DNA from 2 places in the Actinomadura sp. 6N118 genome. Region 1 is predicted to be linked to the other one. Evidence: riboswitches for the same ligand, from Rfam matches in the RefSeq annotation. Region 1 holds a riboswitch; the other holds the start of a gene.
What was found. Region 1 has a riboswitch for glycine ahead of gcvP (aminomethyl-transferring glycine dehydrogenase). Riboswitches for the same ligand answer to the same signal wherever they lie in the genome.
Positions count from the first base shown of each region.

Region 1 (15,805 bases):
CTGCGGCGCAAGGTCGACGACCGCGACCCCCGCCTGATCCACACGGTGCCGCGCATCGGCTACATCCTCCGCTTGCCCAGGGAGGCCTGATGTCCCTCCGCCGGCGGCTCATCCTGACCGTGCTGGTGCTCCTGACGCTGGGACTCGTCACCGTGGGCGCCTCGACCATCGCGGCGATCTTCGACTGGAAGACCTCGACCAACGACCGGCTGATGAGCTCGGTCGGCCGGGAGGCGGCGGTCCTCATCGCGGCCCGCGCCGACCGGGGCGACGGGCTCACCCTGCCGCCGGCCACCGAGGACCTGCCGCGCCTGTGGCAGGCCGGGAGCCGGTACGGCGGATTCCCCTCGTTCCTCCAGGTCCGCGGGCCGGACGGCAAGGTCCTGCAGACCGTGTCGTTCGCCGAGACGCCGCCGATCCCGGCGAGCGTCCGCCCGGGGAAGGCGGACGAGGACAATCCCGACGGCGAGCGGTTCACCCGGATCGAGGCGTTCGTGACCGGCGCCGAGGACCGGTGGGAGGGGCCGTTCGGCAACCACACGCCCGACTGGCGGATCCGCGCCGCGTGGCTGCCCGGTGGGCGCGGCACGCTGGTGATGGCCATGCGCACCACCGAGCAGGACGAGCTGATCGGCCGGACGCTCGGGACGTTGTTCTCGGTGACCCTGCTCGTCCTCGGCGGCGTCACGTTACTGGCCTGGCGCGCGATACGGCGGGCGCTGAGGCCGCTGGACGAGATCGCCGAGACCGCGGGCGCCATCGGCGGCGGCGACCTTGCCCGGCGCGTCGACGCGCCCGGCCCGAAGACCGAGGTGGGCAGGCTCGGCGCCGCGCTGAACGCGATGCTCGCGCAGATCGAGTCGGCCTTCCGCGAACGCGCGGCCTCCGAGGAACGCCTGCGGCGCTTCATCGCCGACGCCTCGCACGAGCTGCGCACCCCCGTGGCGACCGTCCGCGGGTACGCCGAGCTGTTCCGGCGCGGCGCCGCCGACCGGCCAGGAGACCTGGCCAAGGCCATGCGCAGGATCGAGTCCGAGGCCGAGCGGATGGGCCTGCTGGTCGACGAGATGTTGCTCCTGGCGCGCCTCGACCAGGGCCGCCCCCTGGAACGCGAACCTGTCGATCTGGCCGCCCTCGCCGCCGACGCCGTCGCGGACGCCGGCGCGGTGGAACCCGACCGTCCGCTCACGCTGGAGGCGGACGGGCCCGTCGCCGTCCTGGGTGACGCCGAACGGCTGCGGCAGGTGCTCGGGAACCTCCTCGTCAACGTCCGGCGGCACACCCCAGCCGGGACAGCCGCCACCGTCCACGCCGGCGTCGCGGGAGGCCAGGCCTTCGTCGAGGTCGCCGACACCGGGCCTGGCCTCACCGCGGAGCAGTGCGCCAAGGTGTTCGAACGTTTCTACCGGGCGGACGAGGCCCGGACGCGTGATCACGGCGGGGCGGGGCTGGGGCTCTCGATCGTCGCCGCCGTCGCCGAGGCGCACGGCGGCACGGCGACGGCGCGTTCCGAGCCGGGCGGCGGCGCCGCGTTCCGTGTCACCTTCCCCGCCGCACCGCCCGCTTCCCCGCCGTCGGAGAGCCGCATTCCATGACAATTCCATGACAGGGGCGCTCAACATTTCCGGCGGCGTGGTCAAGGCGCTCCCAACCCGGCGCGAGCACGACGTCACCCCGCGTACCAGACTCACCATCCGCGCGGTACGGTCGAGGTGAGGGGCAACGGGGTTGGTGATCGAGTCTCGTCCGCGCGGCGGCGTAGACCTGCGATCATTATCGAAGGTAGCTTGAGGAGATCGGCTCCCCGATCCAGTTGACCCCTCGGGCAATACCCGCGTAAGTTGCGGCGACCGTCGTGTTGGAGGACGGGGAGTCGGACCGTGGTCGGGGGCGGGTCCCCGGCGTGGGTTGGTAAAGGATGCGCGTGGCGCAGGCGGCCCTCGTGAGAGCGAGGGGCCAGCGGCACGCCGATGGTAGGAGGCCGAGCCGATCGATGCCGAGCGTCTACTGCACGCAGTGCGGTCACGCCAACCCGGATGATGCCCGCTTCTGCTCCAACTGCGGCACTCCGCTGACGCGGACCGCCACGCCTCCTTCCCCTGCGCCCCAGCAGCCGCCACCGCCGGCCTACCGCGAGTCGCCGGGCGAGTCGACGTCGACGATCTCGATCGGCGGCTTCGAGGCCCTCGACACCGATCAGAGCACCGAGGAGCCCGTCGGCCCGGACCAGGTCGCCGTCGAGGCCCTGCCTCCCGGCACCGCGCTGCTGGTGGTCAAGCGCGGGCCCAACGCCGGCAGCCGCTTCCTGCTCGACAAGGAGCGCACGTCGGCGGGGCGCCACCCGGAGAGCGACATCTTCCTGGACGACGTGACCGTGTCCCGCCGGCACGCCGAGTTCGCCCGTCAGGGCGGCAGCTTCTCGGTCCGGGACGTGGGCAGCCTCAACGGCACCTACGTCAACCGGCAGCGGATCGACTCGGCCGGCCTGTCGGGCGGCGACGAGGTCCAGATCGGCAAGTTCCGGCTCGTGTTCCTGACCAATCCGCAGCACGGGTGACCGGACGGCCGCACGCGGGGTGACGGGCGGCACGCCGGGCGGGCGGCCGCCACGGGGACGAGGGGAGGAGCCATGAACGCGCAGCCGGCCCGTGCCCTGATGACGATCGGGGACGTTCTGGGCCTGCTCAGGGCCGACTTCCCCGACGTCACCATCTCCAAGATCCGCTTCCTGGAGGCGGAGGGCCTGATCGAGCCGCAGCGCAGCCCCTCCGGATACCGCAAGTTCGGCGAGACCGACGTCGAGCGGCTGCGGTTCATCCTCGCCGCCCAGCGTGACCACTATCTGCCACTGCGGGTGATCAAGCAGCGGCTGGACGCCCGGGACCGCGGTGAGGCCCCGCCGTCCCTGGAGGCGGCCCGGCATGTTCCGGCGCAGGAACGCCGCCCCCGCACGCTCGTGGCGGCGGACACGGGTGCCCCGGAGCCCGCCGTGCGCCTCACCCGGCGCCAGCTCCTGGACGGCGCCGGGATCGACGAGGACCTGCTGAGCAACCTGGAGGACTACGGGCTGGTGACCCGCGCGGGCGCCCACTACGACGGCGAGGCTCTCACGATCGCCCGCGCCGCCGCCGCCCTCGGGTCGTTCGGCGTCGAGGTCCGCAATCTGCGGGCCCTCAAGGCCGCCGCCGACCGGCAGGTCGGCCTCATCGAACAGGTGATCGCACCCCAGCTGCGCCGCCGCAGCCCCGGCGCGCACGAGCAGGCGGCCGAGGCGGCCCGTGAGATCGCCGATTTGTCGGTCCGGCTGCACGCTGCGCTGCTGGCCACAGGGCTGCGCGAAAGCCTTGACCCCTGATCATGGACTCGCCGGAGGTTATTGCCGCGCCGTCCGCGCGCCCCCGTGTCGGGGGTCGGGTGTACGTTGGCTACAAGGTTCGGTCAGAAATCGATCTGGGCAATTGGTGATCGAGACAGCGAGGACCAGCAGGGAGCCGCAGTGAAGCAGATGGAGGTCGTCGGCGTCCGGGTCGAGATGCCCTCCAATCAGCCGATCGTCCTGTTGAAGGAGACGGACGGGGATCGTTACCTGCCCATCTGGATCGGGGCGGTGGAGGCGACCGCGATCGCCTTCGCCCAGCAGGGCGTGCTGCCGGCACGCCCGCTCACCCATGACCTCTTCCGCGACGTTCTCGACGCCCTGAGCGTCCAGCTGCGCACGGTCAACATCATCGCGCTGCGCGAAGGCATCTTCTTCGCGGACCTGGTGTTCTCCAACGGCGTCGAGGTGAGCGCCCGCCCCTCCGACTCGATCGCCCTGGCCCTGCGCACCGGGGCCACCATCTTCGCCAGCGAGGACGTCCTCGAAGAGGCCGGGGTCGCCATCCCCGACGAGCAGGAGGACGAGGTCGAGAAGTTCCGCGAATTCCTCGACACCATCACCCCTGAGGACTTCGGGAGAGCGGGCTAGCGTCCGAGGCCGAACAGCGGTCCTCCGGGTTAGGTAAAGCTTTTTGGGCATGCAAGGTCATGCCCGGTTCCGAGTGATCTTGCATTGCTGGTGAGGGTCCTGTTTCCGCTGGGTAATCACCTGGGTAGGAGTACATGGGGTGCGGGGTGCGCAATTTGCCCACGTGAAGCCGGTTCATCCGGGCATGCGACGCGCCGACGACGAACGTTGACCACACCCTGACCGGCACCTACCGTGCTGGTGGAACACCCGTGGTGTAATTCGTCAAACCCCCTTGACGGAGCGCGGCGGGCTGATAGAAGCCGGAGGTCCGCGTGGCGGTGAGCAGCGGCGAGGGCAAGGCGACCCCCGATAGGCACATGGCGTCTCGGCGTGCCGGAGAGCAGGGACTGCTCTTCGACACCGAGGTGTCGTCGCCGCCCGAGGATGTCGGCTACCGCGGGCCGACCGCGTGCTCCGCGGCCGGGATCACCTACCGGCAGCTGGACTACTGGGCACGCACGGGGCTCGTCGAGCCGAGTGTGCGGGCCGCGCACGGTTCGGGCAGCCAGCGGCTCTACAGTTTCCGCGACATCCTCGTCCTCAAGGTCGTCAAACGGCTCCTGGACACGGGTGTGTCGTTGCAGCAGATCCGGACCGCGGTGACGCACCTGCGGGACCGGGGGGTCAACGATCTGGCCCAGATCACGCTCATGAGCGACGGCGTCAGCGTGTACGAGTGCACGTCGGCCGACGAGGTCGTGGATCTGCTCCAGGGCGGCCAGGGCGTCTTCGGCATCGCCCTCGGGCGGGTCTGGCAGGAGGTCGAAGGCAGCCTCGCGGAGCTGCCGGGGGAACGAGCCGTGACCGACGATGACGACGATCAACCGCACGACGAGCTGGCGCATCGTCGGCGCGTGCGCAAGACGGGTTAGATCGCTTCCTTGCGCTGCAGGTAGGCGAACGCGGCCCAGCCCGGGAGCACCGGGAACCACAGCGTCTGCAAGCGGTAGAGCAGCACGGCCGACGCCGCGGTCTCGGCGCTGAGGCCGGCCAGGGTCAGCGCCAGGGTCAGTGCCCCTTCGACGGCGCCGAGGCCGCCGGGAGTGGGCGCGGCCGAGCCGACCGCGTTGGCGGTCAGGAAGACCACGATCACCGTGGTGAGCGGCAGCTCACCGCCGAAGGCGCGGATGCAGCTGTCCAGGCAGATCACGAAGCCGGCGCTGAGCAGGACGATGCCGCCCATCCCCGTGATCATCTTCTTGGGCGACTGGAGCACGTCCACCAGCCGGGGCACGACGCCGGAGAACATGTTCTTCAGCCGTGCCGTGAGGAAGCGCCGCACCTTGGGGATGGTGAGCGCGATCCCGGCGACGACGGCGAGCGCCAGCAGGACGATGACGATCATCCGGGACGGCGCCAGGTCCTTGGTGGCGTTCGTCGTCGAGCCGGTGAGGAAGCCGAAGAGGACCAGCAGCAGGATGTGGGTGGCCATGCCCATCAGCTGGGAGGCGCCCACGCTGGCCACCGCCGGCCCGGGACGGACCCCGGAGCGCTGGAGGTAGCGGGTGTTGAGCGCCACGCCCGCGACGGCGGCCGGGGCCACCAGCTTCACGAACGACGCGGCCAGCTGCACCAGGACCGTGCGCCAGAGCGGGAGCGGCTCGGGCACGAAGCCGATGAGCATCCAGGCGGCGGCCACGTAGGTGGCGGCCGCCGCGGCCAGGCCGGCCGCTGCCCACCACCACTCGGCCGCCGACAGCAGATTGCCGAGATCGACGCTGCTGAGCTGGGGGATGATGATGTAGGCCGCGAAGGAGAGGGCCACGATGCTGACGATCGTGCGGGGGCGGAAACGCTCCAGCCGGATCGGCGGGGCCTCGCCCTCGGGCTTCAGGCGCAGGATCTGCTCGCGGATGCGGGTCAGGAGATCCTTGTCGTGCCGCAGCGCGGCCCGGGTCGCGCGGGTGAGGGCGACCCGCTGGAGCATCGGCACGACCCCGGCCAGGGTGCCGTCGCCGAGGATGGGTGAGGCGGTCGCGACCGCGCGTTCCGGCCCGACGCGCAGGGCGAGCGTGGTGAGGAGCTGGGCCAGGTCGAGGCGCAGCGCCAGGTCACCGGCGGCGACCTCGCCGACGCGCAGGTGGATCAGATGCGCCCGGCCTTCGGTGATCTGGATGGCCTCGCCCTCCAGCCGGCGGTGGGCGAGGCGCCCCGCCTGGAGCCGCTGGAACTGGCGCCAGATGTCGGCCAGGAGCTCGTCGGTGATCTCGTCGTCGGCGAGCGTGTTGAGGGTGCGGCCCGAGACGTGCTCGTACGCGAGCAGGGCGGCCTCGGTGCCCACCTCGGAGGTCCCCAGCAGGCGGGGCGTCCGGGCGTTGGCGGCGTTGACCGCGTACGCCATCAGGGATTCCTGCTCCAGTGACCGGCGCAGCGACCGCAGCGCGCGGCGGGGCGTCGCGGCGCGGAGCCGGACCAGGCGCCACACCCGGTAGAAGAGCCCGGCGGTCTGCTGGTCGCGGTCCAGGACGGTGACCCGCAGTTGCCATTCGCCCTGGGGGAGAGGGCGGCCGGCGGCCTGCTCGACCGCCACGTCGTAGGCGCGGGGCTCGTCGGCCGGAGTCGGGACACGGCGGGCGTGGAGAGGTGTGAAGCCCAGCCTGGCCAGGGCGATCATGACCGCGGTGCCGGGCGGGCGGGGGTTGGGCGTGCCGACGGCGTACAGCGTGCCGTGGCCGATGGCCCGGCCGAGGAAGTAGGTGGCCGCCAGCGCGGCCACGGAGGCGTACAGGGCCGTCAGCCCGGTCAGCGCCGCCAGCCCGATCATCGCCCAGGTGGCGGCCTGCCAGCGCGTCCGGCCGGCCATGCCCACGGCCGTGACGAACGCGATGACCGGGGTGATGTCGGTGTGCACGGGCGCGGTGTCGGTGCCGCCCCAGATGAGGGAGTCCAGGACGCCGCCGGGGGCCGCGGGGACCACCCAGTCGTCCAGGACGATGGTGAGGCCGAAAGCGATCACCGCCGCCAGCAGGGCGATCGCGACCCGTACCCCGTCCTTGTGGAACAGGCGCTCGATCGCGAACGCCACCGGCACGGCCAGCACACCGAAGCTGGAGACCAGCGTGGCCATGGTCAGCAGGAACCGCGGGGCATGCGTGGTGCCCCCGACGATGTCGCTCTGCAGACCGGTCGTGGTGCCCTTGGCGATCGAGACCAGCAGCAGGATCGCGGCGAGCCCGGCGACGGCGGCCAGGAAACGGATGGCGTCGACCGGGCGGCGGATCCGGTCGGGCCCGGCGGGCTCGTCCACGGGCACGCCGACGGCGGCGCCCTGCCTGGGCTCGGGCGCCTCACTCCGGGCCTCGGGAACGCCCTCTGTTGTGCCGTGCGTCACGCCCTGTGTCATGCCGCACCACCGTCCGGAACTCTCACTGTGATCAGCGTCCCAGAACCGGCGCCGCCTCGTCGAGCGGGGCATGCCGTCCTGCCCCGCGCAGCCCCACCCGACTCGCCTATTGGTCTCGCCCCCTGGCTCCCGGCCGCCCGTGGCTCTGTGAGCTGTGGATATCGTACTCACCGTCCAGCGCGGCCGATCATGGGCCCGGACTGCGGACCGCGGGCCGCGCGCCGCCGGACCGCGGGCCGCGTCGATCGTTTCCGTCCTCTTTGGATAGAGTTCCCTTAGGACATGCCGTCGACCCTGTGCGGGAGAGACTCCACGCCGCCAGCGTGGAGCGCCGAAGGGGCAACCTCCCCGGAACCTCTCAGGCAAAAGGACCGCTGGGCGAGGCACCTCTGGAAAGCAGGCGTCGTCCCCTCGATGGAGGGGTTGACGTCTCACCGAAGGGGAAACCCCGTTCCGCGGGTGAAGCTCTCAGGTGCCGATGACAGAGGGGGAGACCGGCCATCGGGCCAGCGCGGGCCGATGGTGGCCCTGAGCGACCGCAGCAGCCCAGGAGGATTCCCCTATGACCGCCCAGTACTTCGCCCCGGTGGCGTCGCCGCAACACCCACGGTCCACGTTCGCCGACCGGCACATCGGCCCGTCCCCCGACGACCAGTCCCGGATGCTGGCGGCCATCGGCTATTCGAGCGCCGAGGCGCTGATGGACGACGCGGTGCCCGCCGTCATCAGGACCGGCCGGCCGCTGGACCTGCCGGCGGCGCTGAGCGAGCCGCAGGCCCTCGCGCGGCTGCGCGAGCTGGCCGTGAAGAACACCGTCGTCCGCTCCATGATCGGCCTTGGCTACCACGGCACGCACACGCCGGGCGTCATCCTGCGCAACGTCCTGGAGAACCCCGGCTGGTACACCGCCTACACCCCGTACCAGCCCGAGATCTCCCAAGGGCGGCTGGAGGCGCTGCTCAACTTCCAGACCGTGGTGAGCGACCTGACGGGGCTGCCGGTCGCCAACGCCTCGCTGCTGGACGAGGGGACCGCCGCGGCCGAGGCCATGGCCCTCGCGCACCGGGTCTCCAAGCGCAAGGACCCGGGTTCCTTCCTGGTCGACGCCGACGCGCTGCCGCAGACGATCGAGGTGATCCGGACCCGCGCCGTCCCGCTCGGCATCGAGGTGGTCACCGCCGACCTGTCCGGCGGCCTGCCCGAGGGCGACTTCTTCGGGGTGCTCCTGCAGTACCCGGGCGCCTCCGGCGCGGTGCGCGACCTGGAGCCGGTCACCGCCGCCGCCCACGAGCGCGGCGCCCGGGTCGTCGTCGCGGCCGACCTGCTCGCGCTGACTCTGCTGCGACCGCCGGGCGAGTCGGGTGCCGACATCGTCGTCGGCTCGTCGCAGCGGTTCGGCGTCCCGTACGGCTTCGGCGGCCCGCACGCCGGTTACATGGCCGTCGGCGAGGGCATCCAGCGGCAGCTGCCGGGCCGCCTGGTCGGCGTGTCCGTCGACGCGGACGGCGCCCCCGCCTACCGGCTGGCGCTGCAGACCCGCGAGCAGCACATCCGGCGCGAAAAGGCGACCAGCAACATCTGCACCGCCCAGGTGCTGCTCGCCGTCATGGCGAGCATGTACGCGGTCTACCACGGCCCCGAGGGCCTGGCAGCCATCGCCGAACGGACGCACGGGCACGCCGCCGAGATCGCCGCCGGGCTCCGCCGGGCGGGTGCCGAGGTCGTCCACGACACCTTCTTCGACACCGTCCTCGCGCGGGTGCCCGGCCGGGCCCGGGAGATCCTCGCCAAGGCCCTGGAGAACGGCCGCAACCTGCGCCTGGTCGACGACGACCACCTCGCGATCGCGTGTGACGAGACCACCGACGCCTCCGACGTGGCCGCGGTGCTCGCCGCGTTCGGCCTGGGCGAGGCGCCGTCGGAGACGGTCGCACAGGTGATCCCCGAGGGGCTGCGCCGGGAGAGCCCGTACCTCACCCACCCGGTGTTCCACGCGCACCGCTCCGAGACCGCGATGTTGCGCTACCTGCGCAGGCTGCAGGACCGCGACATCGCGCTGGACCGGTCGATGATCCCGCTCGGCTCCTGCACGATGAAGCTGAACGCCACCACCGAGATGGAGCCGATCACCTGGCCCGAGTTCGCGGACATCCACCCGTTCGCGCCCGTCGAGCAGGTCCAGGGATATCTGGAGCTGATCGGTGAGCTGGAGGACTGGCTCGCCGAGCTCACCGGCTACGCGCGGGTGTCGGTCCAGCCGAACGCCGGGTCGCAGGGCGAGCTGGCCGGGCTCCTGGCCATCCGCGGCTACCACGCCTCCCGCGGCGACCAGGACCGGACCATCTGCCTGATCCCGTCCTCGGCGCACGGCACCAACGCCGCCAGCGCCGTCATGGCGGGCATGAAGGTCGTCGTCGTCAAGTGCGACGACCAGGGCAACATCGATCTGGACGACCTGCACGCCAAGATCGGCAAGCACCGCGGGCAGCTCGCCGCGATCATGGTGACCTACCCCTCCACGCACGGCGTCTTCGAGGAGACCATCGCGGACGTGTGCAAGGCCGTGCACGACGCGGGCGGCCAGGTCTACGTCGACGGCGCCAACCTCAACGCGCTGGTGGGCCTGGCCCGGCCGGGCGAGTTCGGCTCCGACGTCTCCCACCTCAACCTGCACAAGACGTTCTGCATCCCGCACGGCGGCGGCGGTCCCGGCGTCGGCCCGGTCGGCGTGCGCGAGCACCTGGTGCCGTTCCTGCCCAGCCACCCGCTGCGGGCGGAGGCGGGACCCCAGGAGACCGGTGTCGGGCCGATCTCGGCCGCGCCGTGGGGCTCGGCCGGCATCCTCCCCATCTCGTGGACGTACATCGCGATGATGGGCCCGGACGGCCTGCGCGAAGCCACCGAGAGCGCCATCATCGGTGCCAACTACCTGGCCGCGCGGCTCGCCCCGCACTACCCGGTCCTCTACACCGGGCGGAACGGCCTGGTCGCGCACGAGTGCATCGCCGACCTCCGCAAGATCACCAAGGAGACCGGCGTCACCGCCGAGGACGTCGCCAAGCGGCTGATCGACTACGGCTTCCACGCGCCGACCCTGTCGTTCCCGGTCGCCGGCACGCTGATGATCGAGCCGACCGAGAGCGAGGACCTCGCCGAGCTCGACCGGTTCGCAGACGCCATGATCGAGATCCGGCGGGAGATCGAACGGGTCGCGGACGGCACGTTCGACCGCGACGACAACCCGCTGAAGAACGCCCCGCACACCGCGGCGAGCCTCATCACCGAGGACTGGAAGCACTCCTACACCCGCGAGGAGGCCGCCTACCCGGTGCCGGCGCTGCGGGAGGACAAGTACTGGTCGCCGGTGCGCCGCATCGACCAGGCGTACGGCGACCGCAACCTGGTGTGCTCCTGCCCCCCGCCGGAGGCGTTCGAGGACTGAGCCGGAGGCGCTCGAGGACTGACCGTGACGCGGCTTCGGAATCTGTGATCGTTCTTGGCCGGATCCGGGTGTCGTCCCGGGACGGAGGGGCCGGTCTCGATAGGCTCTGGGGACCATTCGGACCCCCAGAAGGCTGCCGCATGAGCAAGACGCCTGACGATCCGGCTCGGCTGTGCGAGGAGGCCCGGCGGCTCGCCGAGAACGGCGAGGCCGACCGGGCCGCCCTGCTGTTCCAGGAGGTGCTCGCCCTGGGCGACACGCCGGTGCGGGCGCAGGCCGCGCTCGGGCTGGCGGTCGTCCTCGACGACTCCGGGGACGTGGCGGGGGCGCGGGAGGCCGACCGCGTCGCGATCTCGACCGCGGACCCCGAGTACGGGCCGCGGGCCGCCTACCACCTGGCGCTCACCCACGAACGGGCCGGCGAGCACCTGGAGGCCGGCCGCGCCTGGCAGGTCGTGGTCGACTTCGGCAATCCCGCCTACCTGCCGCCGGCCTTCCTGGCACTGGGACGGCTGGCCGACGACGCGGGCGACTTCGAGACCGCGCGGGGGCACTGGGAGGAGGCGATCGGGACCGGGGATCGCGAGTACGGCCCGGTGGCCGCTCACGACCTCGCCCAGCGGCTGCTCGAACGCGGCGAGCCGGCGCGCGCCCAGCGCGTCCTGACCGCGGGACTGAAGGTCATCGACCGGGAGTCCGCCCCGTACGCCTACGCCCGGCTGGCGGTGGCCCTCGGCATCTCCTGCCTCGACCAGGCCATCGGCGCGTTCGGGGCGGCCCTCGGTGACGATGACGCCGTCGCCGATCCGGAGGTCGGGCCGCTGGCCACCGAGTTGCTCGCGCGCACGCTGCCGCTGCGCGGGCGCGGCGACGAGGCACGCGAGGTCTGGCGCCGGGGCCTCTCCGACCCGGGCGTGTCGGGCCAGGTGCGGGCACGCCTCCGCCGCGACTTCGGCGGTGACGACGAGGACGCCGACCCCGCGGACCTGTGGTGGGAGCCGGTGGTCGAGTCGGCGGTGTCGGACGGCTCGCTCCCCGCGGTGGCGGGCGAGGCCTTCGGCGCCCTCGACCACATGTACGCGCTGCTCGCCGTCCGATACGCCGACGGCCCAGCCGCGGAGCCCGCGCACGCCGACACCCACGACCTGCTGGGCCGGGCCATCAGAGTGCCGAGCGACTACCTCTGGGGTCCGCTGCTTCACGAGAGTTTCGCCGAGCGGCTGCGGATGGCGACGGGCACGCCCGCCCAGTCGCCGCCGCCCGGCCGGCCCGACGCCTGACCGACCTCGGAGGGATCAGTTCGCGACGTCGCGTTCGGCGACGACCTTGTCGATCCGCACACGCACGAGGTACTCGCCGGGCACCGCGTTGCGCTCGCCGAACTCCTTGCCCCTGTCCTCACCCATGTAGCGGCTGCCGATGGCCGTCGCCCAGGTGAGCATCTCGTCAAGGTCGTCCGACAGCGTCGCCTCTCCCTTGATGAGGACGAACGAGAACGGCGGCTCCTGGTCGTCCACGCAGATCACCACTCGCGGCTCACGCCGCAGGATGCGGCCCTTGAGGCTGTCCTTGCCGGTGTTGAACACCAGGTCGGGGCCGTCCAGCACGAACCAGATGGGCGTCACGTGCGGGCTGCCGTCCTTGCGGGTCAGCCCGATCTTCCCGGTGCGGGTCCCCTCGGATACGAAGGCTCGCCATTCACTTTCCGTCATCTTTACCATGGGGCAAGTCTGCCGCACCGGTGCCCGGTGGCTACGGTTGGTCACATGCGGATCGTCACGGCCCACGGCCCGGCGGAGGTCACCCTGGACGAGGTCGGCGACCCTTCGTTCCTGCTGGTGCTGACCCACGGGTCGAACGGGGGAGTGGACGCCCCCGATCTGCTGGCCGTCCGGGACGTCGCGCTCGCCCTCGGCGGGGCCGTCGCGCGCGTGATGCAGCCGTTCCGGCTGGCGGGCCGCCGCGCGCCCGGACCTGCAGTGAAGCAGGATGAGGCCTGGCTAGAGGTCATGAAGCTGCTGCGGGACCGCCACGGCGCCGTGCCGCTCGTTCAAGGCGGGCGCAGCAACGGGGCACGGGTGGCGTGCAGGACCGCCCGGGCCGCAGACGCGGCCGGGGTCATCGCGCTGGCCTTCCCGCTGCACCCGCCGCGCAATCCGGAGCGGTCGCGCGCGGACGAGCTGCGCTCGGCGGGGGTCGAGGTCCTCGTCGTGAACGGCGACCGCGACCCGTTCGGCGTCCCCGATCCGGCGGACGCCGCGGAGGTCGTCGTGCTGGCGGGCGAGCGGCACGATCTCACGAAGGATCCGCCCGCGGTTGGCGCCGCCGCGGAGCCGTGGCTGCGCCGCTGGAGCGGCATCCGCTCCAGCGGCACCCGCTGACCGCGCCGCACGCACCTAGCAAGAGACGCCCGCACGGAGCGGGCGTCGTAGCGGGTCGTGCGAACTGAGGGTCATGCGAACTGAGGGGTCGTGCCCCTCTGGGCCGCGAGTCGGCCCAGAGGTCTCGGGCAGGTGAGCTTGCCCCCGAGGATGATCACCCGTTTGGACTAGTCCCCCGTATGGGACAGTTCAGGCGGCAGACGGAGCGATCAGATCCGTCGGCCGGTGCGGTGCGATGACTTCCCCGTCGGGCAGCAGCTCACCGGTGTCCTCGAAGAGCACGACGCCGTTGCACAGCAGGCTCCACCCCTGCTCGGGGTGGTGCACGATCGTCCGCGCGGCGTCGCGGTTCGGTCCGTCAGGAGAGGGACATGGTGGCTGGTGCGGGCACATCAGCGTGCCTCCGGTCTTCAACTTCGGTGCGGTTTGGTGTCGTCCTTATGACGTTCCCCAGTGTGATGCGGTTCGCATCGTCGCGGCCATAGCCCGTTGGGACGGTTGTGCTTTGGTACCGGGGTACCGGATGGCTGTGACCCGCCTCACCCTGAGGTGCCACTCATTATGTTCCGCTTGATCGATTAAGGGTGGAGAACGACACGCCGTCCGCCGGACAAACGATTCACCCTGATTCGCGTCCTGGCCTGTGCGGCTGTTCGCAGCCTGCTTCGACGACGCGTTGTTCCCGGGCGGCCGGGCGGCCGATCCGGGCGCCGGCCGGGCGATGACCGAGTTGCCCGAGCGGCTGGAGCATGAGGTGGAGTTCCCGCCGGAGCAGACCTATTGCGGCCAGATGCCACCGGTACTACCGGCTACCAAGGGGAGGCGGCGGCGTCAGGGGTTGATGGCGGCCAGGATGAGGTCGAGCCCGCCGTTGAACCGGGCGTTCCAGTCGACCGTCTCGCCGGAGCCGTCCGGCGTGCCGCGTGCCTCCAGCGCCGCGTGCCCGATGACGTACCCGAGCAGGGTGTGCGCGGCGACGGCTGCCGCCGCCTCAGGGATCCCGCCCAGCCGCAGCGCCTCCTGGAGCGAGGCGGTCGTGGTGGCGAGGGCCGCCGGATTGCGGCGGGTGACCAGCAGGGGCAGCACCCCGGCGTGGTCGAGCAGCCGGGCCCGGTAGACGCGGGCCCAGCCGCGCAGGGCCTCGCGCCAGCCCGCTGCGCCCCGCGTCTCGGCGGGGGCGATGGCGACGTGGGCGACGAGGCCGTCCAGGAGCTGTTCCTTGCCGCGGGGGAGGTGGTGGTAGATCGCCATCGCCTCCACCTCCAGGGCGTCGCCGAGACGCCGCATCGTGAGGCGGCCGAGCCCCTGGCCGTCCACGATCTGCAGCGCGGCCTCGATGATGCGCTCGATGCTGAGGGGTGCGCGGTTCTGGGCGTTGATCGCCGGCTGTCGGACCATGACCTGACCTTACTGCGTAAAGGGCGCGAGTTGGGCGTCCCGCGCCGCGACACGCCGGGGCCTGGGCGTACGCTTACCCGGAGCTGGATCTGGAACGCCGGGATTCGAAGGAGTCACCCCATGCCGCTGGGCCGCCGTGTGAACAAGGAAGTCATGGAGATGTACGAGGCCGACCAGCGGCTCGCGGGCACCTACAAGGACCGGCTGGCCGAGGCCGCCGAGGCGGAGAAGGCGCTGCGCACCGCCGAGACCGAGGGGGGCACTGAGACCGAGCTGCACGAGCTCGCCATCGCCTTCGACAAGGCCCTGACCGAGGTGCTGCTGGCCGCCGAGGCCGCTGAGAGGGCCGCCGCCGGGACGAAGACCTATGTCTCGGAGTCGGCGGATCCCAAGACCAGGCGGGCCGCCGAGATCGCCCGCCGCAAGGCCAAGGCGCGCCCGGCCGTCACGCCGTTGACCGGCGAGGTCGACCGCCTGCGGACCGCGCGCGAGCAGCACCGGATGGCCTTCCGCGTCCGGCCTGCGACCGCCGTCTGAGCGCCCGCCGGGGCCGTGGCTCCGGTCGCGGCTTCGCGACACAGCATTCACACCGGGTGGCACCGGCCGCCGAGTTCTGAGAATCTACCTTCTCGGGGATCGCCGGGGGGCTTCCCGCACCGGCCGCGGGGGGAGGACCGTGCCGGCGTGGCCGGAGCGCCCGGCGTCAGGGCCGTACGAACATCACGGTGCTCTTAACGCGGGGGGAAGTCACGTGGAGCGCACGCCGCCTGATCGGCATCGCGTACTCGAGTCCTATCAGGACGGAGTACAGGCGATCCGGTCGCTGGCGGACAGGGTCGGCGACTGGAACGTGCCGACCCCGTGCACGGACTGGCTGGCCTGCGACCTGGCCGGTCACCTCCGCTGCGTCGCGGAGAACTTCCTGGAATACCTCCAGGACTCGCCCGACAGCCGGCTGGCCAAATTGTTCGCCCAGGACGCCGCCTCCGCGGTCCTGATCCGCCAGCAGGCCCGGCAGAACGCGACCGAGCTCGCGGTCCTGCCCCCCGAACCCGGGCCGTCGCGCATCATGGCGTTCACGGTGTCGGCCGGCGCCTACGCCGACCTGATGCCGGACATGTGGGACCGCACCCATCTGATCTATCGCGGCACCAAGTACACCGTGGGCGACCACGCGGGCGCCGCCTGCGTCGAATGGCACCTGCACGCCTGGGACCTCGCCAGGGCGATCG
Region 1 is NZ_JBIRAZ010000013.1:219,557-235,361, forward strand. Features, by position in the region: gene ACH34W_RS31600 (response regulator transcription factor) at 1-90, shown strand, start outside; gene ACH34W_RS31605 (sensor histidine kinase) at 90-1,595, shown strand; gene ACH34W_RS31610 (FHA domain-containing protein) at 1,994-2,557, shown strand; gene ACH34W_RS31615 (MerR family transcriptional regulator) at 2,630-3,355, shown strand; gene ACH34W_RS31620 (bifunctional nuclease family protein) at 3,497-3,967, shown strand; gene ACH34W_RS31625 (MerR family transcriptional regulator) at 4,282-4,881, shown strand; gene ACH34W_RS31630 (YbhN family protein) at 4,878-7,352, opposite strand; glycine riboswitch at 7,642-7,736, shown strand; glycine riboswitch at 7,737-7,846, shown strand; gene gcvP (aminomethyl-transferring glycine dehydrogenase) at 7,915-10,794, shown strand; gene ACH34W_RS31640 (tetratricopeptide repeat protein) at 10,935-12,074, shown strand; gene ACH34W_RS31645 (PPOX class F420-dependent oxidoreductase) at 12,090-12,506, opposite strand; gene ACH34W_RS31650 (alpha/beta family hydrolase) at 12,561-13,175, shown strand; gene ACH34W_RS31655 (DUF5999 family protein) at 13,365-13,568, opposite strand; gene ACH34W_RS31660 (TetR/AcrR family transcriptional regulator) at 14,007-14,573, opposite strand; gene ACH34W_RS31665 (plectin) at 14,694-15,110, shown strand; gene ACH34W_RS31670 (maleylpyruvate isomerase N-terminal domain-containing protein) at 15,325-15,805, shown strand, end outside.

Region 2 (15,805 bases), on a different contig from region 1:
GTGACGTTCGCGATCCAGGACTACGACAAGTCGCTGACCGGCGGCCCGGCGGAGATCTTCGTCGCGGCGACCGGGGAGACCACCGGCAAGCTGCTGATCCTCGTCTCGTTCGTGGCGCAGTTCTTCTGCGGCATGGCCTCGGTCACCGCCAACTCCCGGATGATCTACGCGTTCTCGCGGGACGGCGCGCTGCCGTTCTCGAGGATCTGGCACGCCATCAACAAGCGCACCCGTACCCCCACCAACGCGATCTGGCTGGCGGCGGGCGGCGCGTGGGTGCTGGCGCTGCCGGCGATCTGGAACAAGACCGCCTATCTGGCCGTCACGTCCGTCGCGGTGATCGGCCTGTACATCGCGTACGTGATCCCGACGTTCCTGCGGCTGCTGCAAGGCGACCGGTTCCAGCGCGGTCCCTGGCACCTCGGCAAGTGGGGACGGCCGATCGGGATCGTGGCGGTGGTCTGGGTCGTGTTCATCTCGGTGTTGTTCATGCTGCCGCCCGTCAACCCGATCACCAAGGACACCTTCAACTACGCGCCTCTCGCCGTCCTGGTGGTGCTGGGCGGGGCGGGTGTGTGGTGGCTGGTCTCGGCGCGCCGCTGGTTCACGGGACCGAAGGTGCAGGGCAGCGCGGCGGAGCTCGCCGCCATCGAGGAAGATCTGAAGTCCGTCGGCTAGACAGTTAGTCAGCTAGCCGGCTGGCCGACTAACGGAAGGTGGCTCCGTGCCCCCATCGCTCAGCCTGGAACAACTGTGGGTCGAGGCCGAGGCAGGCCAGATCGACACCGTCATCATCGCGATCACCGACATGCAGGGCCGGCTCCAGGGCAAGCGCCTGTCGGCGCGCTACTTCCTGGAGGAGGTCGCCGGGCACGGTTCGGAGGGGTGCAACTACCTGCTGGCCGTGGACGTCGACATGAACACCGTGGACGGCTATGACATGTCGTCCTGGGACCGGGGTTACGGCGACTTCGTCATGCGGCCCGACATGAGCACGCTGCGGCGCGTCCCCTGGCAGGAGGGCGCGGCGCTGGTCTTCGCCGACCTGGTCTGGGAGGACGGCGCCCCGGTGCTCGCCTCGCCCCGGCAGATCCTGCGGCGCCAGCTCGACCGGCTGGCCGAACGGGGATGGGGCGCGTACATCGGCACGGAGCTGGAGTTCATCGTCTACCAGGACTCGTACGAGCAAGCCTGGAGCAAGTCGTACAAGGACCTCACCCCGGCCAACCAGTACAACGTCGACTACTCGCTGCTCGGCGGCTCGCGGGTCGAGCCGCTGCTACGGCGGATCCGTAACGGCATGGCGGGCGCCGGGATGTACGTGGAGTCGGCCAAGGGCGAGTGCAACCTCGGGCAGCACGAGATCGCGTTCCGCTACACCGACGCGTTGTCCACGTGCGACAACCATGTGCTCTACAAGACCGGCGCGAAGGAGATCGCCGCGCAGGAGGGCATGTCGATCACGTTCATGGCCAAGCCGGACGAGCGTGAGGGCAACTCCTGCCACATCCACATCTCCATCAGGGGCACGGACGGGGAACTGGTGATGGCGGGCGACGGCCCGTACGGGCTGTCCAAGATCGGCGAGCACTTCATCGCCGGCCAGCAGGCGGCCATGCGCGACTTCACCCTGCTGTACGCACCGAACATCAACTCCTACAAGCGCTACCAGCCGGGCTCGTTCGCGCCGACGGCGATCAAGTGGGGGGTGGACAACCGCACCTGCGCGCTCCGGCTCGTCGGCCACGGCCCGTCCCTCCGCATCGAGAACCGTGTTCCCGGCGGCGACGTCAATCCCTACCTCGCGGTCGCGGGGTTGATCGCCGCCGGGTTGCACGGCATCGAGAACGAGCTGCCGCTTGAGGACGCGTACACCGGGAACGCCTACGCCAGCGAGGCGGAGACCGTCGTCGGGACGCTGCGCCACGCGGCCGACGACTGGAACCGCAGCGCGCTGGCCCAGGAGGCCTTCGGCAAGGAGGTCGTCGACCACTACGCCAACTACGCCCGGGTCGAGCTGGACGCCTACGACCGGGCGATCACCGACTGGGAGCTGCGCCGCGGCTTCGAACGCCTGTGATCGGGACGAGCAGCTGATCGGGAGGGCGACCGAGGGACCATGACCGACTTCGATGTGATCAACCCGGCGACCGAGAAGATCGTCGAGACCGTGCGGCTGGCGTCGGCCGCGGAGACCGACGCCACTGTGGAATGCGCCAAACGGGCATTTCAGATGTGGCGGTCCGTGGCACCGGACGACCGGGCCCGGCTCCTTCGTGCCTTCGCCGCCACCGTGGACGCCCATGTCGACGAGCTCGCCGCGCTGGAGGTCGCCAACGCGGGACACCCGATCGGCCAGGCCCGCTGGGAGGCCGGCAACGTCCGCGACGTCCTCACGTACTACGCGGCGGCGCCGGAACGGCAGTTCGGGCGGCAGATCCCCGTGCCGGGCGGCCTGGACGTGACGTTCGCCGAGCCGCTCGGCGTCGTCGGCGTGATCGTGCCGTGGAACTTCCCCATGCCGATCCTGGCGTGGGGCATGGCGCCCGCCCTCGCGGCGGGCAACGCCGTCATCGTCAAGCCCGCCGAGCTGACCCCGCTGACCGCCCGGCGGATCGGCGAGCTGGCTCTGGAGGCGGGCATCCCCGAGGGCGTCCTCCAGATCCTGCCCGGCGCCGGTCCGGTCGCCGGGGCCCGGCTGGTCGAGCATCCGGACGTCCAGAAGATCGTCTTCACCGGCTCCACCCGCGTCGGCACGCAGATCATGGCGGCCGCCGGCCGCCAGGTGAAGCGGGTGACGCTGGAGCTCGGCGGCAAGAACGCCAACATCGTCTTCGCCGACGCCGACCTCGAGAAGGCCGCGGCCACGGCGCCGTACGCCGTCTTCGACAACGCGGGGCAGGACTGCTGCGCGCGTTCTCGCATCCTGGTCGAACGCACCGCCTACGACCGCTTCATGGAGCTCCTCGAACCCGCCGTCCAGAACGTCGTCGTCGGTGATCCGGGGGATCCGAAGACCGAGGTCGGCCCGCTCATCAGCGCAGCCCACCGCACCAAGGTCACCTCGTACGTCCCCGAGGACGCCGTGGCCTTCCGGGGGACGGCGCCCGGCGGCCCCGGCTTCTGGTTCCCGCCCACCGTCCTGGCCACGCCCGCCTACGACACCCTCCCCGCCTGGCACGAGGAGGTCTTCGGGCCGGTCGTGACCGTCGTCCCGTTCGACGACGAGGCCGACGCCGTCCGGATCGCCAACGACACCCCGTACGGCCTGGCGGGCTCGATCTGGACGCGCGACCTGGGCCGCGGCATCCGCATGGCCCGCGGCGTCGAGGCCGGGAACCTGTCGGTCAACTCCCACTCGGCCGTCCGCTACTGGACCCCGTTCGGCGGGTTCAAGCAGTCCGGCCTCGGCCGCGAGCTCGGCCCGGACGCCCTGGACTCCTTCACCGAGACCAAGAACGTCTTCATCGCCACAGACTGAACCGCCACCCTGAATCCCTATAGACCGAGGAGAGAGATGCAGCGCTTGCAGGACCGCGTGGCCGTCGTGACCGGCGGGGCCAGCGGGATCGGCCTGGCGACCGCCCGGCGCTTCGCCGAGGAGGGCGCCAAGGTCGTGATCGCCGACCTCGACGAGGCCGCGGGGAAGGCCGCCGCGACCGAGATCGACGGCCTCTTCGTCAAGGTGGACGTCACGTCCGAGGCGGAGGTGGAGGCGCTCTACAAGGCGGCCCACGACGCCTACGGGCGCATCGACGTCGCGTTCAACAACGCCGGCATCTCCCCGCCGGACGACGACTCGATCCTGGAGACCGGCCTGGACGCCTGGAAGCGCGTCCAGGACGTCAACCTCACGAGTGTCTACCTGTGCTGCAAGCACGTGATCCCGTACATGCGCGAGCAGGGCAAGGGCTCGATCATCAACACCGCCTCGTTCGTGGCGGTCATGGGTGCGGCCACCTCGCAGATCTCCTACACCGCCTCCAAGGGCGGCGTGCTGGCCATGTCGCGCGAGCTGGGCGTCCAGTTCGCCCGTGAGGGCATCCGCGTGAACGCCCTCTGCCCGGGCCCTGTCAACACTCCCCTTCTCCAGGAGCTCTTCGCGAAGGACCCCGAACGCGCCGAGCGCCGCCTGGTCCACATCCCTGCCGGACGCTTCGCCGAAGCCACCGAGATCGCCGCCTCCGTGGCCTTCCTGGCCTCCGACGACGCCTCGTTCATCACCGCCTCGGAGTTCCTGGTGGACGGCGGCATCTCTGGCGCCTACGTCACCCCGGTCTGACCAGTGGTCCGGGACATAAAGCGCTGCTAGCCTGGGGCGCAGCCGATGATCCCGTGCGGGAGAGTGCCCTGGCAGCCGGCCAGGGACGCCGAAGGAGCAAATCCTCCCCGGAACCTCTCAGGCCCACGGACCGCACGGACGAGGCGACCTCTGGAAAGCGGGGACCCCTGGTCCCCCGCCGAAGGTGAAAGCCCCTCGGGGTGAAGCTCTCAGGCGCCGATGACAGAGGGGGAGGCACCGCCGAGCCCGGTGCGCGAGTGGGACCATGGAGATCACGCGCGCCCGCGAACAAGGAGCCGACCCAATGTCCGCCAACCCCAAGAAGACGCCGCTCTTCGACGTCCATTCCGGCCTCGGGGCGAACCTCGTCGACTTCGCCGGCTACCTCATGCCGCTGCGGTACGCGAGCGAGACGGCCGAGCACGCCGCGGTGCGCACCGGCGCGGGGCTCTTCGATCTCTCCCACATGGGCGAGATCTTCCTCAGCGGGCCCCAGGCCGGGGCCGCCCTGGACCACGCGCTCGTCGGCAACTTGTCGCCGATGGCGGTGGGCAAGGCGCGCTACACGATGATCTGCGCGCCGGACGGCGGCGTGCTCGACGACCTGATCGTCTACCGGCTGGCGGACGAGACGTGGATGGTCGTTGCCAACGCGGCCAACGTCGCGGTGGTCCGGGACGCGCTGGTCGAGCGGGCGGAGGGGTTCGAGGCGCGGGTCGACGACCGTTCCGACGCGTACGCCCTCATCGCCCTGCAGGGACCCAAGGCGCAGGAGATCCTCGCCGGGTTCACCGACGCGCCGCTGCCTGAGCTCAAGTACTACGCGATCTTCGCGGCCAAGGTGGCGGGGGTCGACGCGCTGCTCGCGCGGACGGGCTACACCGGCGAGGACGGCTTCGAGCTGTTCGTCGACTCCGGGGACGCCGTCGCTCTCTGGCGGGCGCTGGCCGAGGTCGAAGGGGTCGTTCCGTGCGGGCTCTCCTCGCGTGACACGTTGCGGCTTGAGGCGGGCATGCCCCTGTACGGCAACGAGCTGACCGCCGAGACCTCGCCGTACGAGGCGGGCCTCGGCCGAGTCGTCAAGCTGGACAAGCCGGGCGACTTCGTCGGCAAGGCCGCCCTGGCCGCGCAGGCCCAGACACCTCCGGGTCGTACGCTGGTAGGGCTGGTCGCGCGCGGCCGGCGAGCACCCAGGAAGGGCTACCAGGTCGTCACGTCCGACGGCACGCCGTGCGGAGTCGTGACGAGCGGGGCGCCGTCACCCACACTGGGCAAGCCGATCGCCATGGCGTACGTCGACAGCGGCGTCACGGAGACCGAACTCGCGGTGGACGTCCGCGGCCGGCAGGAACCTGTCGACGTGGTCACCCTGCCGTTCTACAAGCGTTCCTGAGACCTGTAGACCCGAGTCCTCACTGAGACCTGAATCTGGGAGAAGAAACATCGTGAGCGTTCCGGAGCAGCTCCGTTACAGCGAAGAGCACGAGTGGGTGTCCGGCCTTGAGAGCGAGGCCGGCATCGTCACGGTCGGCATCACCCAGCACGCCGCGGACGCGCTCGGCGAGATCGTCTACCTGGAGCTGAGCTCCGGCGAGGGCGACACCGTCGAGGCGGGCGAGGCCTGCGGCGAGGTCGAGTCGACCAAGTCGGTCAGCGATCTATACTCCCCCGTCAGCGGCGAGATCACCGCGATCAACTCCGCCGTGATCGACGAGCCCAAGGTCATCAACGACGACCCGTACGGCGAGGGCTGGATCTTCAAGGTCCGCGTCAGCGACGAGCCGGGCGACCTGCTCGACGCCGAGGCCTACACCAAGCTGATCGAGGAGAGCTGAGCATGACCATCCTGAACGACCCGCTGGCAGCGGTCGACCCCGAGGTCGCCGAGGCGGTCGCCCAGGAGCTGCACCGGCAGCAGTCGACCCTCGAGATGATCGCCTCGGAGAACTTCGCCCCGGTCTCCGTCCTCGAAGCCCAGGGCTCCGTTCTCACCAACAAGTACGCCGAGGGATACCCCGGCAAGCGCTACTACGGCGGTTGCGAATACGTCGACGTCACCGAGCAGCTGGCCATCGACCGGGCCAAGGAGCTGTTCGGCGCCGAGCACGCCAACGTCCAGCCGCACAGCGGGGCGCAGGCCAACACCGCGGTCTACTTCGCGATGCTGCAGCAGGGCGACACGATCCTCGGCCTCGACCTGGCGCACGGCGGGCACCTGACGCACGGCATGCGGCTCAACTACTCGGGCAAGACCCTGAACGTGGTGCCCTATCACGTGCGTTCCGGGGACGGCCTGGTCGACATGGACGAGGTCGCGTCCCTGGCCGCCGAGCACCGCCCCAAGATGATCGTCGCAGGCTGGTCCGCGTACCCCCGCCAGCTCGACTTTCCGGCCTTCCGCGAGATCGCCGACTCCGTGGGCGCCCTCCTGATGGTCGACATGGCGCACTTCGCCGGCCTCGTCGCCGCCGGGCTGCACCCGTCGCCCGTCCCGCATGCCGACATCGTGACGACCACCACCCACAAGACCCTCGGCGGTCCCCGGGGCGGCCTGATCCTCGCCCGCGAGGAGTACGGCAAGAAGGTCAACTCCGCGGTCTTCCCCGGCATGCAGGGCGGGCCGCTGGAGCACGTGATCGCAGCCAAGGCCGTGGCCCTCAAGCTCGCCGGCTCACCCGAGTTCAAGGCCCGTCAACAGCGCACCATCGACGGCGCCAAGATCCTGGCCGACCGCCTGCTCGCCGAAGACTCGGCCAAGGCAGGCGTGCAGGTCCTCACCGGCGGCACCGACGTCCATCTCGTCCTGGTCGACCTGGTGGAATCCGAGCTGACCGGCCGCGACGCCGAAGACCGCCTGCACTCCATCGGCATCACCGTCAACCGCAACGCGGTGCCGAACGACCCGCGCCCGCCGATGGTGACCTCGGGTCTTCGCATCGGCACACCCGCGCTGGCCACCCGGGGCTTCGGTTCCGACGACTTCCGCGAAGTGGCGGACGTCATCGCCCTGGCCCTCCAGCCGTCGTTCGACTCCGAGGTGCTGTCGGCCCGCGTCAAGGCGCTGGCAGGCAAGCACCCCCTGTACCCCAACCTGTAGCTGTATCCCAACCTGTAGTGCGCAGACTCCCCGCCGGGCCACCCGGCGGGGAGCCGCTACAACGAGGTGGCACCCATGGCGATCAGCGTTTTCGACCTCTTCAAAATCGGGATCGGCCCGTCCTCCTCGCACACCGGCGGCCCGATGGCCGCCGCCCACCGCTTCGCCCGCGGCCTCGACCGCGACGGCATCCTGGAGAAGACGGCGACCGTCCACGTCACCCTCTACGGCTCGCTGGGCCTCACCGGCAAGGGCCACGGCAGCGACAAGGCCGTCATCCTCGGCCTGGAGGGCGACAAACCCGAACTGGTAGACGTCGACTCAGTGGACGCCCGCCTGAAGGCGATCCGCGAAAGCGGCACCCTGACCCTCTTCAAGCACCATGAGATCCCCTTCGTGGTCAACGAGCACCTGATCTTCGAACGTAAGAAATCGCTCCCCGGCCATCCCAACGGCATGCGCTTCACCGCGTACTCCCAGGACGGCCACGAGCTCCGCAGCAAGGTCTTCTACTCGGTCGGCGGCGGCTTCATCGTGGACGAGAACGCCACCGGCGCCGACCGCATCAAGTCTGACGACACGGCCCTCCCCCACCCGTTCGACACCGCCGTCGAGCTCCTGGACCGCTGCCACGAAACAGGCCTCTCCATCTCCGCCCTCATGATGGAGAACGAGAAGGCCTTCGGCCGCACCGAGCAGGAAATCAAACAGAACCTCATCGTTCTCTGGCGCGTCATGCAGCAGTGCGTCACCCGAGGCTGCACCCAAGAGGGTCTCCTGCCCGGCGGACTCAAGGTCCGCCGCCGCGCGCCCCAACTGCACCGCCAGCTCACCTGCGAGGAACCCTCCGACCCCCTCCATGTCATGGACTGGGTGACCCTCTTCGCCCTGGCCGTGAACGAGGAGAACGCCGCCGGAGGCCGGATCGTCACAGCCCCGACCAACGGCGCCGCCGGGATCATCCCCGCAGTCCTGCACTACTACGCGAAGTTCGTCCCCGGCGCGTCCGACGAAGGAGTGGTCCGCTTCCTCCTCACCGCCGGCGCCATCGGCGTCCTCTTCAAGCAGAACGCCTCGATCTCAGGCGCCGAAGTCGGCTGCCAGGGCGAAGTGGGCTCCGCCTGCTCCATGGCCGCCGCCGGCCTCACCGAGGTCATGGGCGGCACCCCTGCCCAGGTGGAGAACGCCGCCGAGATCGGCATCGAGCACAACCTGGGCCTGACGTGCGACCCCATCGGCGGCCTGGTACAGATCCCCTGCATCGAACGCAACGCGGTAGGCGCCAACAAGGCCATCAGCGCCACCCGCATAGCCCTCCGCGGCGACGGCAGCCATTTCGTCTCCCTGGACAAGGCCATCAAGACCATGCGCGACACCGGCCGCGACATGCTCGACAAATACAAAGAGACCTCAAGAGGCGGCCTTGCAGTAAACGTCATCGAGTGCTGACCGCGGGATAGACGCCACATGGCCGCCTTCAACTGCTTGAAGGCGGCCATGAGCGCGTTCGGACAGGCGAGCCCGTCAGTGCGCTAGCACTTCTTGATGAACTTGATGTGCGTGACGGAGTATCCGGGGTGCCGGACCTTCTTGCGCCCCTTCGTCTTGGCGTTCACCGCAATACACGCAACCGTGCCGAATTTGGGAGGCTTCTGGCCGGTGACGCCCATGACCTTGAATGCGCGCCTCTGCTTGCAGTGGTTGTTGAAGTAGAACGTGGTGCTCAACCAGCCCGGCTGGTAGGAGACGTTGATCTTCTTGCCCTTGGGCGACTTGCACTTGGAGCTGGACCTCTGCTGGATCCTGACCGTGGAATCTGCACTGGCCTTGGCAGAGCTCTTGGCGGAGCTATTGGCGGAGCTCTTGGCTGTCGTATGGGGAGCGGCCGGCGTCGCACTGGCCTGAACGGCCGGAACGATGGTGGCCGCACCAACCGCGATTGACGTCATGGTCACAAGGCTGAGACGGCGGTAATTCATGAATGCATCCTCTCGCCGTGTTGATGATCTTGCCGGTTGTGGCGAGTCTAGGAGCGGCATTCTTGAGAATACAAGACCCAAGATCATTTTTTTATCCCGGCATCGGCCAATTGGTAGCGATACCATTTTGGTATGTTTAACCACGGCATTTGCATTGCGAGGGGATCAGGACGGCCGGGTCGGAGCGTGGTGGTCATCTCGTCCAGGGATTACATTGGGCGCCATGCGGTCCCCGCTTCCAGCAGTACTGCTCATCGCTTGCGCTGGCGTTCTGGGCTGTTCTGGCGGGGACGAGACCGCAACCACACCCCAGTCCGCGCCCGCCGCCTCGGCGCCCGCCACCGCTGCTCCCACTACCCCGGCTCCCGCCACCTCCGCACCGGGCAGCTCCGCACCGGGCAGCTCTGCACCAGGCACCTCTGCGCCTAACAGCACGGTCCTTACTGAGCGGGATAGCGGGCGGGAGGTGACCGTTCGCTCGCCTGGGCTGAGCATCCGGCTGAGCCATGGGTGGGTCTGGCAGGAGCCGAGGGTCCTCGGTGGATCCGTACGGCTGAACCAGGTCAACTACATCGTCGATCCGGGCTACACGGAGTGGGCTGTGGCCCCCGTGCGGGCGGGCAAGGCTACGGTCCACATCCAAGGACTGCCGCAGTCAAAGGGCTCTCCGCAGGACGTGACGTTCACCTTTCATGTGAGTTGAGCCAGCTATGTGAGTTGAGCTAGCGCGCCGCGCCCGGTCGGGGTGCCGCCGTCACGAGCGGGCCTTCCGCAGTGGCTGCAGACGACGACCGGATCGAGCACTTCGCCGCACGTGTGGATCCAGCGGACGGGTGGATCCGCGGCGTTGACGTGACGGTCCCCCCACTTCATGAGCACGGACAGGACATCGCTCAGCTCACGCCCCGCCGGGGTGAGGTGGTACTCGTACCGGGCAGGATGCTCGTTGTAGAGCTCGCGGCGGATGATGTCCGCGCCCTCCAGCTTGCGCAGCCGCGCCGTGAGGATGTCGCGGGACGCCCCGGTGTTGCGCGCGATCCCGTCGAAGCGGCGGACGCCGTAGAGCAACTCGCGGATCACCAGGAGCGTCCACCGTTCACCCACGATCTGCAGGGCATCGGCGACGGAACACTCACGCGGTTGCGCGTCCTTCTTCGATGCGTCCTTCTTCGATGCGTGGGCGGGCTTCGACGGGTGGGTGGGCATGGCAGCCAGCCTAGGCGAGGTCGGTTGGGTTCTCCGACCGACCTCGCGCGCAGTGGAGGGTCGGGTCAGAGGAGTTCGAGGACGGTGGCGTTGGCCAGGCCCCCGGCCTCGCACATGGTCTGGAGGCCGAAGCGTGCGGCGCGGTCCTCCATGGTGTGCAGGAGCGTCGTCATGATGCGGGCTCCGCTGGCGCCGAGGGGGTGGCCGATGGCGATCGCGCCGCCCCGGACGTTCACCTTGTCGAGGTCGGCGCCGGTCTCGTGCTGCCAGGCCAGGACGACCGGGGAGAACGCCTCGTTCACCTCGAAGAGGTCGATGTCGGAAAGGGCCAGCCCTGCCCGGGCCAAAGCCTTCTCGGTCGCCGGGACGATCGCGGTGAGCATGAGCAGCGGGTCGTCCCCGGCGACGGCGAACGTGTGGAAGCGGGCGCGCGGCCGCAGGCCCAGGCGGATGGCGGCGTCGAAGCTCATGATGAGCAGGGCGGCGGCGCCGTCGTTGATCGGGGACGCGTTGCCCGCGGTGACCTGCCACCCGATCTCCGGGAAACGCTCCGCGTAGGACGGGTGGTAGTAGGCGGGCTTGAGCCCGGCGAGGACCTCCATCGAGGTGCCCGGCCGCACGGTCTCGTCGCGCTGGCCCGTCCAGGCGACCTCGCGGTCGAACTCGCCGCGCTCCCAGGCGGCGGTGGCACGCCGGTGCGACTCGTACGCGAACGCGTCGAGGTCGGTGCGGGAGAGCTTCCAGCGGGCGGCGATGAGCTCGGCGCTGATGCCCTGCCCGACCAGGCCCTCCGGGTAACGGGCGTGCACGCCGGGGCCGAACGGATCGCTGCCCGGCAGGACGCCCGACCCCATCGGCACGCGCGACATCGACTCCACACCGCACGCGATGACGACGTCGTACGCGCCGCTGATCACGCCCTGCGCGGCGAAGTGCGCGGCCTGCTGGGACGAGCCGCACTGCCGGTCGACGGTCGTGGCGGGCACGCTCTCGGGGAACCCTGCGGCGAGCACGGCCGAGCGCGTGAGGTTCATCGCCTGGTCGCCCACCTGGGTCACCACGCCACCGATCACGTCGTCCACCAGCGCGGGGTCGATCCCGCTGCGTTCGACCAGTGCCTGGAGCGTCCGGGCCAGCAGGTCCACCGGATGCTCGGCATGCAGCGCCCCGCCCGGCTTGCCCTTGCCGACCGGCGTGCGCACGGCCTCCACGATCACCGCGTCCCGCATGACTGCTCCTTGTGGGTGTGGAAACCCAAGTGGGTTTGAAAAACCAACTAACTACACCACGCCCGACCGTAATCGAAGTAAGTTGGAAAATACAACCCACTGGCCCATAAAAAAGCTCGAGGGCCGTGGCGCTGGGTGCCACGGCCTTCGAGTGGGACGGGCCGCTAGTGGAAGGGGCCCGAGTAGTTGCCTGTCATATCCCCCCGAGCGTCGAAGGGCTCCGACATGGAGCCGGCGGATTCTGGAGTCTCTCTCAAGCGGTGCCCCCCATCCCTTCGACGTGCAGAGCGGTTACTCCGGACAGTAGCCCAGTGACCAGGAGATTTGTGGATCCGATAGACCAATAACCATCAAAGCCCTCCCCAAGCTCAGGGGTGATGGTCTCCTGGCCGGTGCTCAGCCCGCCGACGGATAGAACCGGACTTCAGGCCTCCCCACCTGACCGTAGTGCGGACGGCGCTGCGCCAGGCCGTTGTCCGCGAGGTACTCCAGGTAGCGGCGCGCGGTCACCCGGGACACCCCGGTGAGCGAGGCCGCCGACGCCGCGGAGAGCCCCTCGGCCGAGCTCGTCAGCGCCTCGGTGATCGTCTGCAGCGTCTCGCCGCTCATGCCCTTGGGCAGCGAACGGAGCTCCGGGGTGCGGAGCGCGGCCAGCATGCGGTCCACGTCGGCCTGGCCGGTCACCTCGCCGGGCAGCCCCGCACGGTGCCTGAACTGCGCGTAGCTGTCCAGCTTGTCCCGGAGCGAGGCGAAGGTGAACGGCTTGAGCAGGTACTGGACGACCCCGACTGAGACGGCCGACCTGATCACCGTCAGATCCCGCGCGGACGTCACCGCGATCACGTCCACCGGTACCCCGGCCGCCCGCAGTGCCCGGCAGACCTTGAGCCCGTGCGTGTCCGGCAGGTAGAAGTCCAGGAGAACGAGGTCGACCGCGTCGCGCTGCTGCTCGCAGAACCGCAGCGCGTCGGCGCCCGAGTGCACCACACCGGCGACCGCGAAGCCCGCGACCCGTTCCACGTACCGCCGGTGCGCCTCGGCGGCCACCGCGTCGTCCTCCACCACCAGCACGCGGATCATGACTCACCGTCCGGGCGGCCGATGGGCAGGGCGTTCATGGGCAGGGCCTTGATCGGAAGGGAAACGGTGACCACCGCGCCGACGTCCCGTTCCACCGCGATGTCGCCGCCGTAGCGCCGCACCGCCCGGCCGACCAGCGCGAGGCCGAGGCCGTGTCCGACCGGCCCGTCGGGCGGCTTGGTGGTCCAGCCGCGCCGGAACGCCGCCGGAACGAGATCGGGATCGATCCCGGGCCCGGTGTCGGCGACCCGCAGCACGAGCTCGGTGCCCATGGTACGGGCGCTCACCTCGACGCGGGGCGGGCCGTCCCCGGCCACCGCCGCGTCGACGGCGTTGTCGATCAGGTTGCCCAGCACGGTGACCAGGTCGCGCGGATCGATCGCCCCGTGCGTGTCGTCGATCGCGGTGTCCTCGGTGATGCGCAGCTCGACGCCCCGTTCGGCCGCCTCGGCGGACTTGCCCAGCAGGAGGGCCGCCAGCACCGGTTCGCTCACCGCGCCGACCACCCGGTCGGTGAGCGCCTGGGCGGTGGCCAGCTCCGCGGTCGCGAAGTCGACGGCCTGCTCGGTACGGCCCAGCTCGACCAGCGACACCACCGTGTGCAGCCGGTTGGCGGCTTCGTGCGCCTGCGCGCGCAGCGACTCGGCGAATCCGCGCACGGTGTCGAGCTCGCCCATCAGCGCCTGCAGGTCGGTGTGGTCGCGCAGGGTCGCCACGGTGCCCATCGCCCGCCCGCGCGAACGCACCGGCACGGTGTTGACCACCAGGACGCGCGTGTCGCTCACATGGATCTCGTCCGACCTCGGCTCGGCCGACACCAGCGCGTCCGCCAGCCCGGCCGGGATCCCGAGGGCGCCGGCGGGCGTCCCGGCGGGATCGGCGTCCGGGCCGGGATCCAGGTCGAGCAGTTCACGGGCGGCGTCGTTGCACAGGACCACCCGGCCGTCCCTGTCGAGGATCACCAAGCCCTCCCGGACCGCGTGCAGGATCGCCTCGTAGTAGTCGAACATGTGGCGGAGCTCGTCCGGCGCGACACCCCGCGTCTGCCGCCGCAGGCGCGCGCTCACCAGGTAGCTGCCGGCGATCCCGGCGGCCAGCACGGCGACGGCGATCGCGGCCAGCCACAGCAGGCGCCCGCGCAGCTCAGAGGTGATCGCGCGGACCGTGATGCCGACCGCCACCAGCCCGACGACGCGCTTGCCCTCGAAGACGGGGACGACGGCCCGGACGGAGGGCCCGAGGGTGCCGGTGTAGGTCTCGGTGAACGGGCGGCCGGCGAGCGCGGTGGACGTGTTGCCGATGAACGGCTGCCCGATCCGGGCCGGGTCAGGATGGGTGTACCGGATGCCCGCCGGATTCATGATCGTGATGAAGTCGACCCGGGTGTCGGCGCGGACCCGTTCGGCGAACGGCTGGAGCGTGCGGCTCGGATCCCGGGCGGCCAGCGCGGCGCGCACGCTCGGGGCGTCGGCGACCGTCGCGGCGACGGCGGAAACGGTCTCCCGGGCCCTGTCGCCGGCCGCGTCCTGCGCGTCCACATAGGCGGGCACGGTGCCCGCGACCACCAGCAGGCCGACCACCACCGCCTGCAGGACCAGCAGCTGCCGGGCGACGCTCCAGTGCCGCACCGGCCAGTGCCGCACTGGCGCCCATATCCACCGCATCCGCGCTCACCTTCGGTTTTACCTGCATATCTCGGTCGTGAACGAAATGTACACAAGGGTGACCCCGGTCACAGAAACCTCGATATTCGCGGACAGGAACACCACAGCCCACCCCGACCCCCAAAGGAGGCGACCCCCCGTGGCATCCAGCCCGCACACGGACGGTCACGCCGCGTCCACCCCCCACACCGACGGCAAACCGGCACCACGCCGGGACCGAATGCACTACCTCTACGTCTCAGTGATCGTCGCGGTCGTGCTGGGCGTCATCGTCGGGTTCGTCGCCCCCGACTTCGCCAAGGAGCTCAAGCCACTCGGCACCGGCTTCGTCAACCTGATCAAGATGATGATCTCGCCGATCATCTTCTGCACGATCGTCCTGGGCATCGGCTCGGTGGCCAAGGCCGCGAAGGTCGGCAAGGTCGGTGTGATCGCACTGACCTACTTCACGGCGATGTCCACGTTCGCCCTGCTCATCGGGCTTGTCGTGGGCAACCTACTGCACCCCGGCGCGGGAATGCACCTCGACCCGGCGTCCGCAGCCAAGGCGCAGGAGCAGGCCAAGGGCGCCGAGAGCCTGGCCGACTTCGTGCTCGGCATCATCCCGACCTCGATGTTGTCTGCACTCACCGAGGGAGAGGTCCTGCAGACCCTGCTGGTGGCGCTGCTCGCCGGGTTCGCGCTCCAGAAGCTCGGCCCGGCCGGTGAGCCGATCCGGCGCGGCGTCGAAGTGATCCAGCGCTGGGTGTTCCGGATCCTGGCGATGATCATGTGGGCGGCGCCGGTCGGCGCGTTCGGCGCGATCGCCGCGGTCGTCGGCGAGACCGGCTGGGACGCTCTGCGCAGCCTCGCAGTGATCATGCTGGGCTTCTATGTGACCTGCGTGGTGTTCGTCTTCGGTGTGCTCGGCACGGTGCTGTGGCTCGTCGCACGGATCAACATCCTGACGTTGCTGCGCTACCTTGCCCGGGAGTTCCTGCTGATCCTGTCGACCTCGTCCTCCGAGACGGCGCTGCCCCGCCTGATCGCGAAGATGGAGCACCTGGGCGTGAGCCGCCCGGTGGTCGGCATCACCGTCCCGACCGGCTACTCGTTCAACCTCGACGGCACCGCGATCTACCTGACCATGGCCACGCTGTTCATCGCGTCCGCACAGGACGCCCCGCTGTCGATCGGCGCCCAGATCCCGCTGCTGCTGTTCATGATCATCGCGTCCAAGGGCGCGGCGGGCGTGAGCGGCGCCGGGCTGGCCACGCTCGCGGGCGGCC
Region 2 is NZ_JBIRAZ010000006.1:232,729-248,533, reverse strand. Features, by position in the region: gene ACH34W_RS17560 (amino acid permease) at 1-678, shown strand, start outside; gene ACH34W_RS17555 (glutamine synthetase family protein) at 725-2,080, shown strand; gene ACH34W_RS17550 (aldehyde dehydrogenase family protein) at 2,120-3,481, shown strand; gene ACH34W_RS17545 (3-oxoacyl-ACP reductase) at 3,518-4,282, shown strand; glycine riboswitch at 4,329-4,425, shown strand; gene gcvT (glycine cleavage system aminomethyltransferase GcvT) at 4,587-5,675, shown strand; gene gcvH (glycine cleavage system protein GcvH) at 5,728-6,117, shown strand; gene glyA (serine hydroxymethyltransferase) at 6,120-7,379, shown strand; gene ACH34W_RS17525 (L-serine ammonia-lyase) at 7,455-8,828, shown strand; gene ACH34W_RS17520 (hypothetical protein) at 8,912-9,328, opposite strand; gene ACH34W_RS17515 (hypothetical protein) at 9,617-9,787, shown strand; gene ACH34W_RS17510 (hypothetical protein) at 9,825-10,061, shown strand; gene ACH34W_RS17505 (winged helix-turn-helix transcriptional regulator) at 10,067-10,564, opposite strand; gene ACH34W_RS17500 (thiolase family protein) at 10,630-11,793, opposite strand; gene ACH34W_RS17495 (response regulator) at 12,190-12,873, opposite strand; gene ACH34W_RS17490 (ATP-binding protein) at 12,870-14,537, opposite strand; gene ACH34W_RS17485 (cation:dicarboxylate symporter family transporter) at 14,677-15,805, shown strand, end outside.
Region 2: another riboswitch for glycine. It lies ahead of gcvT (glycine cleavage system aminomethyltransferase GcvT); the one in region 1 lies ahead of gcvP (aminomethyl-transferring glycine dehydrogenase).